Regions from separate parts of the Roseateles sp. T103 genome, predicted to be linked through region 3. Evidence: predicted binding sites of a transcription regulator. Region 3 holds the regulator's gene; each other region holds the start of a gene.
The links. Region 3 encodes LexA, which represses DNA repair genes until DNA is damaged. Its sites were predicted from a motif close to ACTGTATNNNNATACAGT; they were not measured.
Positions count from the first base shown of each region.

Region 1: the regulator LexA is predicted to act here: its motif matches at 2,174-2,191, upstream of recA (recombinase RecA).
Region 2: the regulator LexA is predicted to act here: its motif matches at 2,311-2,328, upstream of AC2EBS_RS07035 (PA0069 family radical SAM protein).

Region 1 covers NZ_JBXVVS010000007.1:99,899-104,171, forward strand. Annotated here, with positions in the region: gene AC2EBS_RS17435 (sensor histidine kinase) at 1-1,328, opposite strand, end outside; gene AC2EBS_RS17440 (response regulator) at 1,387-2,058, opposite strand; gene recA (recombinase RecA) at 2,229-3,281, shown strand; gene AC2EBS_RS17450 (regulatory protein RecX) at 3,292-3,822, shown strand; gene AC2EBS_RS17455 (DUF2889 domain-containing protein) at 3,992-4,273, shown strand, end outside.
Region 2 covers NZ_JBXVVS010000002.1:128,703-132,975, reverse strand. Annotated here, with positions in the region: gene rpsR (30S ribosomal protein S18) at 1-171, shown strand, start outside; gene rplI (50S ribosomal protein L9) at 186-638, shown strand; gene dnaB (replicative DNA helicase) at 804-2,222, shown strand; gene AC2EBS_RS07035 (PA0069 family radical SAM protein) at 2,329-3,456, shown strand; gene AC2EBS_RS07030 (response regulator) at 3,475-4,273, opposite strand, start outside.
Region 3 covers NZ_JBXVVS010000001.1:917,669-921,941, forward strand. Annotated here, with positions in the region: gene gltX (glutamate--tRNA ligase) at 1-703, shown strand, start outside; tRNA gene AC2EBS_RS04000 (tRNA-Ala) at 787-862, shown strand; tRNA gene AC2EBS_RS04005 (tRNA-Glu) at 913-988, shown strand; tRNA gene AC2EBS_RS04010 (tRNA-Asp) at 1,054-1,130, shown strand; tRNA gene AC2EBS_RS04015 (tRNA-Ala) at 1,231-1,306, shown strand; tRNA gene AC2EBS_RS04020 (tRNA-Glu) at 1,363-1,438, shown strand; tRNA gene AC2EBS_RS04025 (tRNA-Asp) at 1,517-1,593, shown strand; gene AC2EBS_RS04030 (helix-hairpin-helix domain-containing protein) at 1,682-1,969, opposite strand; gene lexA (transcriptional repressor LexA) at 1,992-2,672, opposite strand; gene AC2EBS_RS04040 (asparaginase) at 2,810-3,745, shown strand; gene AC2EBS_RS04045 (ATP-binding cassette domain-containing protein) at 3,755-4,273, opposite strand, start outside.

The DNA.
Region 1 (4,273 bases), on a different contig from region 3:
GAGCCGTCGACATTGGTGCCCAGCGCGCGGTAGAAGGGCTGGAAGACCTTCTCGCGCTCGCTCTCCGGAATGCCTGGTCCAGAGTCCTCCACCTGGAGCACCGTCACCTGGCCGAAGGGGTCCTCGACGACCCGGACCGTGACCGTGCCGCCCGACGGCGTGTAGAGCAGCGCGTTGTCGACGAGGTTGCGGATCAGCTCGCGGATCAGCAGGGGCTGGCCGTGGATACGCAGCATGCTGTGCTCCTCGTCCGGTCCCTCGTAGCCAAGGTCGATGCGCTTGTCCATCGCCCGCGGCACGAAGTCGCGCACCGTCTCGATGGCCAGTTCGGCCAGATTGACCTCGCTGCGGCGCAGCGCATGCTCCTGATCCTCGGCGCGCGCCATCGCGAGCAGCTGGTTCACCATGTGCGCGGCGCGCTGGCTGGACAGCGCGATCTGCTGCAGCGAGCGCTTGAGCTCAGCTGGCGAGCTGCGGCCCTCGTCGATCTCGCGCTGTGCGAATTCGGCCTGCGTGCGCAGCCCGGCCAGCGGGGTCTTCAGCTGATGCGCGGCGTCGGCCAGGAAGTGCTTCTGCGCGCTCAGCGACTGGTCCAGGCGCTCGAGCAGGTCGTTGATCGCGCGCACCAGCGGCGCCACCTCGTCGGGCACATGGCGCTCGTCGATGGGGCTCAGGTCCGAGCTCTCGCGCGAGCGGATGCGCCGCTGCAGCTCGTTGAGCGGCGCGATGCCGCGCACCAGCGCCATCCACACCAGCAGCACCGCCAGCGGCAGGATGACGAACTGCGGCAGGATCACGCCCTTGATGATGTCGTTGGTCAGCCGCGCGCGCTTGCCCAGGGTCTCGGCCACCTGCACGAACATCATCTGCGTGCTGCCAGCCATGCCCTCGGGCGCCACCCACAGATAGGCCACGCGCACCGGCTCGCCAGCGACCTCGTCGTCGCGATAGAGCAGCCGCCAGGGAACGATGGTCTGGCCCGGCTCGGCCTCGGGCACCGGCAGCTGCGCGTCGCCACTGAGCAGTTCGCCGCGCAGCCCCAGCACCTGGTAATAGACCGTGTCGTTGCCATCGGCGCGCAGCAGCGCCGCAGCCTCCGGCGCCAGCGCGTAGCGCGAGCGCTTGGCGCCCTCCAGCGGCACGGCCGCGACCTGCAGGCCGAGATTGCGCGCCATCTCGCCGAGCTCGCGGTCGTACGGGCGCCCGGCGATGCCCTGCGCCACCAGCCAGGTCAGCGCCACGCTGACCGGCCAGATCACCAGCAAGGGCGCCAGCAGCCAGTCGAGAATCTCGCCGAAGAGGGAGCGTTGTTCGCGGTTCTGGGCCATTTAGCGAGAGGCGTATCGGACAGCCGGGCCGCGCTCCATCGGACTGTCCGGCCGGCGCTCAGCCCGGCACTTTCTCCAGGCAGTAGCCCAGGCCGCGCACGGTGGCGATGCGGATGGGCCCCTGCTCGATCTTCTTGCGCAGGCGATGGATGTAGACCTCGATCGCATTGTTGCTGACCTCTTCGCCCCATTCGCACAGGCGCTCGACCAGCTGATCCTTGCTGACCAGGCGACCGGCGCGCTGCAGCAGCACCTCGAGCAGCGAGAGCTCGCGCGCCGACAGCTCGATCATCTGGTCGTTGATATAGGCCACGCGGCCGGTGGCGTCGAAGGACAGCGGGCCATGCTTGATCACGCTGGAGGCCGTGCCCAGACCGCGGCGCGTCAGCGCGCGCACGCGCGCCTCGAGTTCCTGCAGCGAGAAGGGCTTGGCCATGAAGTCGTCCGCCCCCAGGTCCAGGCCCTTGACGCGCTGCTCGACGCTGTCGGCCGCGGTGAGGATCAGCACCGGCGTGGCCGAGCCACGCGTGCGCAGCTTGCGCAGCACTTCCAGACCATGCAGCCGCGGCAGACCGAGATCGAGGATCACCAGGTCGAATTCATGCGAAGCCAGCGCCGCATCCGCCTCGCTGCCACTGCTGACCTGATCCACCGCATAACCGGACGCGCGCAGCGAGCGCAACAAACCATCGGCCAGCACCTGGTCGTCTTCGGCAATGAGAATTCGCATGAGCTGTCTCCGTGGTTATCGGGCGCGCTGTCGTTGCGGCGCCTCTGGCGTTCAGTCCTCGATTTTATGGACCTCGCCCTGCTGACAGGACTTGGCAGCAGCACTTGCTGCAACTACTGTACAAACATACAGATTGCGCCATAATGCGCCCAGCCTACCGAGGAGAACATATGGACGCCCCCGTGAAACCCAATACCGCTGCCGCCGCCGAAAAAGCCAAGGCTCTGCAAGCCGCGCTGGCCCAGATCGAAAAGCAGTTCGGCAAGGGCTCGATCATGCGCCTGGGCGAGGGCGAAGTCATCGAAGACATCCAAGTGGTTTCCACCGGCTCACTGGGTCTGGACATCGCGCTGGGCGTCGGCGGCCTGCCTCGCGGTCGGGTGATAGAGATCTACGGCCCCGAGTCCTCGGGCAAGACCACGCTGACGCTGCAGGTCATCGCCGAAATGCAGAAGCTCGGCGGCACTGCGGCCTTCATCGATGCCGAACATGCGCTGGACATCCAGTACGCGCAGAAGCTCGGCGTCAATCTGCAGGACCTGCTGATCAGCCAGCCCGACACCGGTGAGCAGGCGCTCGAGATCGTCGATGCGCTGGTGCGCTCCGGCTCGGTGGACCTGATCGTCGTCGACTCGGTCGCTGCGCTGACGCCCAAGGCCGAGCTGGAAGGCGAAATGGGCGATGCGCTGCCCGGCCTGCAAGCCCGCCTGATGAGCCAGGCACTGCGCAAGCTGACCGCCACGATCAAGAAGACCAACTGCACGGTCATCTTCATCAACCAGATCCGCATGAAGATCGGCGTGATGTTCGGCAGCCCGGAGACCACCACTGGCGGCAATGCGCTGAAGTTCTATGCCTCGGTCCGCCTGGACATCCGCCGCATCGGCTCGATCAAGAAGGGTGAGGACGTCATCGGCTCCGAGACCAAGGTCAAGGTGGTGAAGAACAAGGTCTCGCCACCGTTCAAGACCGCCGAATTCGACATCCTCTATGGCGAAGGCATCAGCCGCGAGGGCGAGATCATCGACCTGGGGGTCACGGCCAAGGTGGTGGACAAGTCCGGCGCCTGGTATGCCTACAACGGCGAGAAGATCGGCCAGGGCAAGGACAACGCGCGCGAATTCCTGCGCGAGAACCCCGATCTCGCCCACGAGATCGAGAACAAGATCCGCGAATCGCTGGGCGTGGCGCCGCTGCCGCAAGCGGCCGACAGCGGCGAGTGATACCTGCGGCATGGCCTCGCGCTCCGGCGGATCGGGCCTGTCGCTGAAGATGCGTGCCATCGCGCTGCTGGCGCAGCGCGATCAGAGCATCGTCGAGATGCGTCGCAAGCTGCTGCGCATCGCGCGTCAGCAGGCGGGTGATCGCGCCGAAGGCCCAGCGGGCGATGAAGCGGCTGAAGACGATGAGGCCCATGGACAGGCAGCCTCCGAGCAGGTGGAGCAGCTGCTCGGCTGGTTGCAGGCCGAGGGCTTTCTGGACGAGCAGCGCTTTGTCGAATCTCGCATCCAGGCCCGCGCCCAGCGATGGGGCAACGCGCGGATACGGCAGGAGCTGGCCCAGCACGGTCTGAGTCCTGACGATTCAAGCATGGCGGCGCTGCGCGACAGCGAAGTGCAGCGCGCCGCCGAGGTGCGCCGGCGCAAGTTCGGCGCGCAGCTGCCTGTCGAAGCCGCCGACCGCGCACGGCAGATGCGTTTTCTTGCCACGCGCGGCTTTTCCTCAGACACCATCCGACGCGTGCTGCGGGCTGACGAAGACTGACTGGTGCCGCCTTTGTACGGTGACCGCACAGCGCGCCGACCGCCCACTGGAAGCCTGCTGTAAGCCTTTGCCGCAGCGCAGCATGCTACATTGGCGGACTGTGCAAAAGCGCCCGCACGCGGCTTGCCCCTGCGTCGACGGCGGTGCGTTTCGCCTGCGAATACCGACCATGTCCTTGTCCCAGCAGCCCGCCGAACGCCGTTTGCTGCACCGTCGTGCCATCGACGTGCAGGTGTTTGCGCGTCAGGACGGCTGCTTCGACGTCGAAGCCTCGCTGCAGGACACCAAGCCACGCGACTTCCCGGTGGCCGGCGGCATGCGCTCTGCCAGCGATCCGCTGCACGCCATGCGCCTGCTGCTGTGCATCGATGCCAAGGCGAACATCATCGAGGCCCGCTCTGAAACACACTGGATTCCCTACCCAGGCGCCTGCGACCAGCACGGCGAGGCC
Region 2 (4,273 bases), on a different contig from region 3:
ATCGACTACAAGGACGTGGACACGCTGCGCGACTTCATCGGCGAGAACGGCAAGATCACGCCCGCACGCCTGACTGGCACGCGCGCTTTCTACCAGCGTCAGCTGACCGTGGCCATCAAGCGTGCTCGCTTCCTGGCCCTGCTGCCGTACTCTGATCAGCACAAGGTCTAAGAGGAGCCAGCACCATGCAAGTGATCCTGCTTGAAAAAGTGGCCAACCTCGGCAACCTCGGCGACGTCGTCAAGGTCAAGGACGGCTATGCCCGCAACTTCCTGATCCCGACCAAGCAGGCGCGCCGCGCCACCGAGGCCGCGATCAAGGAATTCGAAGCCCGCCGCGCCGAGCTCGAGAAGGCTGCCGCCGAGAAGCTGGCTGCTGCCCAGGCCCTGGGCGAGAGCATCAACGGCAAGACCGTGCGCATCAGCCAGAAGGCGGGTGTGGACGGCCGCCTGTTCGGTTCCGTCACCAATGCCGACATCGCTGAGGCACTGGGCAAGATGGGCTTCGCGGTCGCGAAGGCGCAGATCCGCATGCCCAACGGCCCGTTGAAGGCGGTGGGCGAGTTCCCCGTGAGCGTGGCTCCGCACACCGACGTGGTGGTGGAAGTCTCCGTTCAGGTGGTGGCCGAGGCCGAGTAAGCCCTAATGCGCTGCAGCCCTAGTGCTGCAACGATCGAGAAAGCCGATGACTTCCGAGTCGTCGGCTTTTTGTCTTCTGGGGGCGCAGTTATCCCGCTGTAACCCCAGGTCTTGAACACTTTCTCCACAGGCTTGCACACAGAGGCTGTGGACAGTTGGTCCGCCATGTCAGCGATCTTCTCTTCTCCTGGTTCTTCGGGTGGCTCGCAAGACGACGAGGTTGCGCGCCTGCGGGTGCCGCCGCACTCGGTCGAGGCCGAGCAGAGCGTGCTGGGCGGCCTGCTGATCGACAACTCCGCTTGGGATCGCGCCGCGGACCTGCTGACCGACTCCGACTTCTACCGCTACGAGCACAAGCAGGTCTTCGCGGCCATCGGCAAGCTGGTCAACGCCGGCAAGCCCGCCGACGTGGTGACGGTCTTCGAAGAGCTGACCTCGCTGGGCAAGGCCGAGGAGTGCGGCGGTCTGGCCTACCTGAATGCGCTGGCGCAGAGCGTGCCCAGTGCCGCCAATCTGCGGCGTTATGCCGAGATCGTGCGTGAGCGCGCCATCCTGCGCAAGCTGGTTGCCACCTCGGACGAGATCGCCACCGCGGCGCTGAATCCGCAGGGCCGTGCGGTGACGCAGATCCTCGACGAGGCCGAAGGCAAGATCTTCCGCATCGGCGAGGAAGGCTCGCGCAGCCGGCAGGGGTTCCAGAGCATGGATCAGCTGGTCGTGCAGCTGATCGATCGAGTCAACGAACTGGCCGAGCAGGGGGCCGAGGACGTCACCGGCGTGCGCACCGGCTTCTACGATCTGGACCGCATGACCGCCGGACTGCAGCCCGGCGACCTGATCGTGCTGGCGGCCCGACCATCGATGGGCAAGACCGCGTTTGCGATCAATATCGGCGAGAGTGTTGCTATCAACGAAGGCCTGCCGGTCGTCATCTACTCGATGGAAATGGGTGCGGCGCAGCTGGCGCTGCGTATGGTCGGCTCGATCGGTCGTATCGATCAGAGCCATCTGCGCACCGGCCGTCTCGCCGACGACGAATGGGGGCGTCTGTCCGAAGCTGTGGACAAGCTCGGCAAGGCGCCGATCTACATCGACGAGAGCCCGGGTCTGTCGCCCAGCGAGGTACGTGCCCGCGCGCGCCGCCAGGCGCGCATCAGCGGCAAGCTGGGCCTGATCATCATCGACTACCTGCAGCTGATGAGCGGCAACGGTGGCAACGAGGAAAACCGTGCCACCGTGCTGGGCGAGATCTCGCGGGGCCTGAAGGCGCTGGCCAAGGAGCTGGGTTGTCCGGTGATTGCGCTCTCGCAGCTCAATCGTTCGGTGGAACAGCGGCCGGACAAGCGGCCGATGATGTCCGACCTTCGCGAGTCCGGCGCCATCGAGCAGGATGCCGACATCATCATGTTCATCTACCGCGACGAGTACTACACCAAGGACGAGTGCAAGGAGCCGGGTGTCGCGGAGATCATCATCGCCAAGCAGCGTAACGGTCCGGTGGGCACGGTGAAGCTGGCCTTCCAGCGCATGCACACCAAGTTCGAGAACCTGGCGCCTGGCTACTCGGGCGGCGACGAGTACTGAGCAAGCGCGCGCCTTGCTGTGCGAGGGAATGCTCAAGCGAGACCGGCCGCGCGCCGGTCTATTCATTTGGAATGGACAACCGCTGATATCTGTATAAACATACAGTATGTCCGCGAGTCCGAAATCGTCGATCAAGTCTGCTCCGCCGCTCTATCTGCGGCCGGAAGCGCTCAAGGGAAGGGGCAGCGCCTGGGCCATCGCCCATCGTTTCGAGCAGGATCTGCGTGAGCAGCACGACGATGGCTGGGGCAGTCTGGAGCAACTGGCTGCCGAGAAGCCGCTGGGCCCGGGCACGCAGATCATCGAGGAACAGGCGCGGCGCATTCTCAGCAGCAACCAGTCCCCCGACATTGCCTTCGACCTTTCCATCAACCCGTATCGCGGCTGCGAGCATGGCTGCATCTACTGCTTCGCCCGACCGACGCACGCCTACCTGGACCTGTCGCCGGGCCTGGACTTCGAGACACGCATCGTTGCCAAGATCAATGCGGCCGAGCGCCTGCGCGAGAGCCTGGCCAGCCCGAGCTATCAACCCCGTTCCCTGTGCCTGGGCACGGCGACCGATGCCTATCAGCCGGTCGAGCGCCGGCTGCGACTGACCCGCGCCATCGTCGAGTTGCTGGCCGAATGCCGACACCCGTTCTCGCTGGTCACCAAGTCGGCGGGTGTCGAGCGTGATCTCGACCTCCTTGCTCCGATGGCAGCGCGCGGCCTTGTGGCGGTCTATGTCTCGGTAACTACGCTGGATGCCGAACTGGCGAGAACCTTGGAGCCCAGAGCCGCCTCGCCGCAGCGCCGCCTGCGCACGATCAGGGCGCTGGCGGGGGCGGGTGTGCCGGTAGGCGTCAGTGTGTCGCCGCTGATTCCCTTTCTCAACGAGCCCGAGCTCGAGCGTATTCTCGAGGCCGCTGCGGAGGCGGGCGCGCGCAGCGCCTTCAGCATTCCCCTGCGTCTGCCCTGGGAAGTGGCGCCGCTTTTCCAGGACTGGCTGCAGCAGCATCAGCCAGATCGCGCCGAGCGCATCATGGCGCGCTTGCGCGAGATGCGCGGCGGGCGCGACAACGACCCACGCTTCGGCAGCCGCATGCGCGGCGAAGGCGTTTGGGCCGAGTTGATGCAGCAACGCATGCGCAAGGCCTGCGCCAGGCTGGGTTTGAATCGCGACCAGTTGGCGCTCGACTTCGGGCAGTTTCGTCGTCCTGCCGCCCTTGCAGGGCAAGGGGAGCTGTTCTGAGGTTGCCGGCCCGGCGGCTCAGACGCGCAACGCCAGGGCGCCGGCGGCTCTGGCCTGGCCGATGCGCGTGGCTGCGCCGCCGAGCGGCAGCACATAGCGCTCCTGCAGCGTGGTGATCTGCTCCTGCAGCGCCTGGGCACAGCTGATCTTCTCTTCGTGGCGCTTGAGCACCAGCTTGGCCATGTCGATCAGCTTGGCATTGCGCGTGGCCTCGCCCTGCTCGATGAGCAGGCGAACCGCTGTCTCCGCGCCTCCGCGCAGCGAGTGGCGCATTGCCGTTTCGGCGATGCCGAAGACCTTCACATGTGCGTCGCGCAGCTGGCTGGCAGCGGCCTCGTCGCCTTCGGTCATGGCAACGAGGATTTCCGTCGCCGACTTGGTCGTGCAGTAGCGCAGCCCCAGGGTTTCGAGGCCGGCTTCCATGCCGTCGATCTGAGCGCCGCGCTTGCGCAGCCTCGCCCACAGCCCGATGAGCAGGCTGGCGGCTTCGAGGTCGAAGTCGGGCGCCTCCATTTCCGCGGTGTACTTGGCGAGCGCCGTCATCGCTTGAGAGCCGCGGCCTTCCATCGTTTCGCGCAGCACCTGGTAGACCAGGCCGAAGCGCCGTGTGCGCTCCGAGAAGCGGTCGCGCTCGATCTCCTGCAGCATGGCCTCATGCGCATAACGCAAGCCTTTCACGTCGCGCGCGTCGAAGCGCATCAGCCCGATCAGCACCAGGGTGAGCAGATCGAAGAGCTTGGAGCGCAGGCCGTTGGACATGGTGCTCTCGAGCATCTTCAGTGCCTCCGCGCGATGTCCCATGTAGTAGGCCAGCGTG
Region 3 (4,273 bases):
GCATGTGCCGGTGATCCTCGGCGATGATGGGCAGAAACTCTCCAAGCGACGCGGCGCCGTGAGCGTGACGGCCTACGAGGAAGGCGGCTATCTGCCCGAGGCGATGCTGAACTACCTTTCGCGCCTGGGCTGGAGCCATGGAGACGAAGAACTGTTCAGTCGCCAGCAACTGGTTCAGTGGTTCGACGGCAGCCACTTGTCCAGAAGTCCAGCACAGTGGGACCCGGCCAAACTGGTGTGGGTGAACGGCCAGTACATCAAGACTGCTGATAACGGCCGCCTGGCACGCCTTGTCTCAGAACAGTTGCACCGACGTGGCATTGTGGCTGAAGCGAACGCTGCGATGGAGACGATGTGCGCGCTGTTCAAGGATCGCTGCGGAACGACGGTGGAACTGGCGGACTGGCTGGCGATGTACTTCTCACCGGTTCAGCCCACCCAGGAGGACGTCACGACGCACTTGACCGATGCGGTGAAGCCGGTCTTGCGAGAGCTCGCTGACATGCTGCTCAGCATCGACTGGAACAAGGTCTCGATTCAGGCGGCGCTGAAGGAAGCGCTCGGCAAACACGGGCTGAAGATGCCTCAGCTGGCCATGCCCGTGCGCGTCGCTGTCTGCGGTCGTGCCCAGACGCCTTCGTTGGATGCGGTGCTTGAGCTGTTTAGCAAAGAAGTTGTGATCGAACGCTTGCGCAGTGCATGAAAAAACCTTTATACTTTCGGTCTCGCTTGAACAGCGCGACACCGAAGAAACTGAACTGCACAAACTGCAGCTAAGGTTTCAAAGGGGGTATAGCTCAGCTGGGAGAGCGCTTGCATGGCATGCAAGAGGTCAGCGGTTCGATCCCGCTTACCTCCACCAAGAGCCCTAGGGCTGAGGTGGCGCGCAGTTCAAGTCATGAAGAAGGATTAGTCCCCTTCGTCTAGAGGCCTAGGACACCACCCTTTCACGGTGACTACAGGGGTTCGAATCCCCTAGGGGACGCCAAGTTTGATGAGGCTTGGCAATTTGTCGGGATATATTCTCGATGGGTTGCGAAACTTATCCCACGCGGAGTGGTAGTTCAGTTGGTTAGAATACCGGCCTGTCACGCCGGGGGTCGCGGGTTCGAGCCCCGTCCACTCCGCCAAGGTTTGCATAGCAAACGGCCATTCATTTGGCCGTTTGTATTTTTGAGTCGGAATCAACTCGACGGCGCGAGTCGCTCGGGAAGTCAGAAAAGACTTCGCGGGGGTATAGCTCAGCTGGGAGAGCGCTTGCATGGCATGCAAGAGGTCAGCGGTTCGATCCCGCTTACCTCCACCAATAGCCTTCGGGCTGGCGGGGCGCGCAGTCGGATGAGTTCGCGAAAAGAAGGATTAGTCCCCTTCGTCTAGAGGCCTAGGACACCACCCTTTCACGGTGACTACAGGGGTTCGAATCCCCTAGGGGACGCCAAGTTTAATAAGGCTTGGCAGTTGGCTGAGAGAGTATCTCAGCGGATTGCGAAACTTATTCAATACCCTTTACGGTATTGGAGTGGTAGTTCAGTTGGTTAGAATACCGGCCTGTCACGCCGGGGGTCGCGGGTTCGAGCCCCGTCCACTCCGCCAAAAAATGAAAACCCCAGTGCGCAAGCTCTGGGGTTTTTTTCTGTTGCCTACTCATTCCAATGAGACCGGCGAACTGCCGGCTCGCCGATCAAACAGCGCCATAGCGCTGGCGGCGCTGCTCGGTGAAGTGCCACCAGGGACGTGGCGGACCGCCGGCCATGAAGTCCACAGCTGCCATCAAGGTATCGAGCATGCAAGGGTCGTGTCGCGTGCCAGTCTGGCGACACAAGCGCTGGTAAAGCGCGTAGGGGTCGTGTCGCCGCAGATCCTTTGGGCGTTGCACGCCCAGCGCACGAAGATCGGCGGCGACCGCCGGACCGACGTTCGGAATCTGCTCCAGCGTGAAGCAGTCTTCAAAATGGCGGGCCTTCATCATGATGAGCAGGTCCTTATTCGACTCAAGCGTTGAACTGCGGTCGGATCAATCCCACCGCAAGACCTTCGATGCAGAACTCGTCCTCGGGTCCGACCACGATGGGCTCGAAATCTTCGTTCTCGGGCAGCAGGGTGATCTGCTCGCGGTTGCGCCGATAGCGTTTGACCGTGACTTCCTCGCCGATGCGTGCAACGACGATCTGCCCGTTCTTTGCGTCCCGCGCCTGCTTCACGGCCAGCAGATCCCCGTCCATGATGCCGATGTCCTTCATGCTCATGCCGCGTACCTTCAACAGGAAATCGGGCTTGCGCTCGAACATGCCGGCCTCAAGCGTATAGGTCTGCTCCACATGTTCCTGGGCGAGAATCGGTTGACCGGCTGCGACGCGACCAACCAGTGGCAGCGTCAGCTGCGCGAGGCCGGCCAGCGGCAGTTCGAACTGCTGATTGGCCGCTTCGCGAGCCATGCGGGCCTGGTGAACCTGCTTCAACGTGTCCGACTTCAAACGTATGCCGCGCGATGTGCCGCCGACGAGTTCGATCGCACCCTTGCGGGCCAGTGCCTGCAGATGTTCTTCGGCAGCATTCGCGGAACGGAAACCGAGTTCAGCGGCAATCTCTGCGCGTGTCGGCGGCGCACCCGTGCGCTCAATGGCTTCACGCACCAGATCAAGGATCTGCTGCTGCCGCGCGGTCAGGCGCATCTCGTTTCCGTTGGCTTGATCTTTGGCGATGTCGTCCACGTTGTCCTCTCTCGCTGCACCCGATGAGATGGATGCCTGGCTGAGTATATATCCAGTATCTGTATGAATGTACAGCAGACTTTACCGAAGGGGGCTGCATGCTCGTGATCCTTGGCACCGGAGGCACCATCGCCGGCACTGCAGCCGATGCGGCGGACAACATCGGCTACAGCGCCGCGCAGCTCGGCGTCGGACATTTGGTGCGCGCTGTGCCGCAGCTGGCCAGCTTTTCGCTCGAATGCGAGCAGGTGGCGCAGATCGACAGCAAGGACATGGACTTCGCAACCTGGCAACGGGTTGCCCAGGCTGTGCAGCGGCATCTGGATCGGCCCGAGGTCCAAGGCATCGTCGTGACCCATGGCACCGATACGCTGGAGGAGACGGCCTACTTCCTTCAGCGTGTGCTCGCTCCTCGGAAGCCGGTCGTGCTCACCGCGGCCATGCGCCCGGCGACAGCCCTGCTGGCAGACGGCCCGCAGAACCTGCTCGACGCGGTTCGTGTCGCATCACAGCCCGGCGCGACCGGCGTGCTGTGCGCGTTTGCGGGTGCGGTACATGCGGCCGACGCGGTCCGCAAGGTGCATAGCTATCGTGTCAACGCCTTTGCTTCGGCCGAAGGCGGGCCGATGGCAGTGATCGAGGAGGGGGTTGTCCGCGCGCTTTGCCCATGGCCAGATGCAGAGGCAGGCGTGGGACTTGGCACGGTTTTGCGCCCGGCTCAATCCTGGCCGCGGGTGCAGATCGTGCTGAATCACGTGGGCGCCGATGGAGCCGTCGTTGATGCACTGCTGGCCAGCGGCGTCGATGGCATCGTTGTCGCCGGAACAGGCAACGGCACGCTGTCCAACGCGCTGGAGTCCGCATTGCTGCGCGCGCAGGCTCAGGGCGTTGAAGTCTGGCTGAGCACCCGCTGCGATGCCGGGCCCGTCATCCTGCCTGCCCAGCATGGGCGGCCGTTCCGCAGCGCGGGTGCGCTCGGGCCGGTGAAGGCGCGCATCGCGCTGTTGCTGGAACTGCTGGGCCGCAACCCATAACCGCCGCGATCAGTTCGTCGCCTGAAGGGCCTCGATCTGTTCGCCCAGTTCGAGCCAGCGCATCTCCGCGGCCTCAATGTCGTCGCCTATCGCCTTCAGTCGGCGTCCGACTTCGGCGATGCGGCCCGCCGAGCAGCTGCCGCTGGACAGTTCGTCCTCCAGAGTCTGGCGCTCGGCGGCCAGGCTGTGCAGCTTGCCGTCCAGAGCTTCCATTTCCTTGCGCAAGGGGCGGGTCTGCTCAGCCAGGCGCTGACGGGCCTGCCCCGCTGCTTTGCGCTCCTCCCGGGACTGGCCGCTGCTGCCGGCGCTGGGCGCGGCGGTAGCGGCTGAGGGCGTCGCGGCAGTCGTGGCTGCCGCCGCCTTGAGTTCGCGCGCCGCCTCCTTGGCCGTCTCGAGCAGCCAGCGCTGGTAGTCGTCCAGATCGCCGTCGAAGGGCCCGACCGCGCCCTTGGCCACGAGCCAGAACTCGTCGCAGACCTCGCGCAGCAACGCGCGGTCATGGCTGACCAGCATCACCGTGCCTTCGAA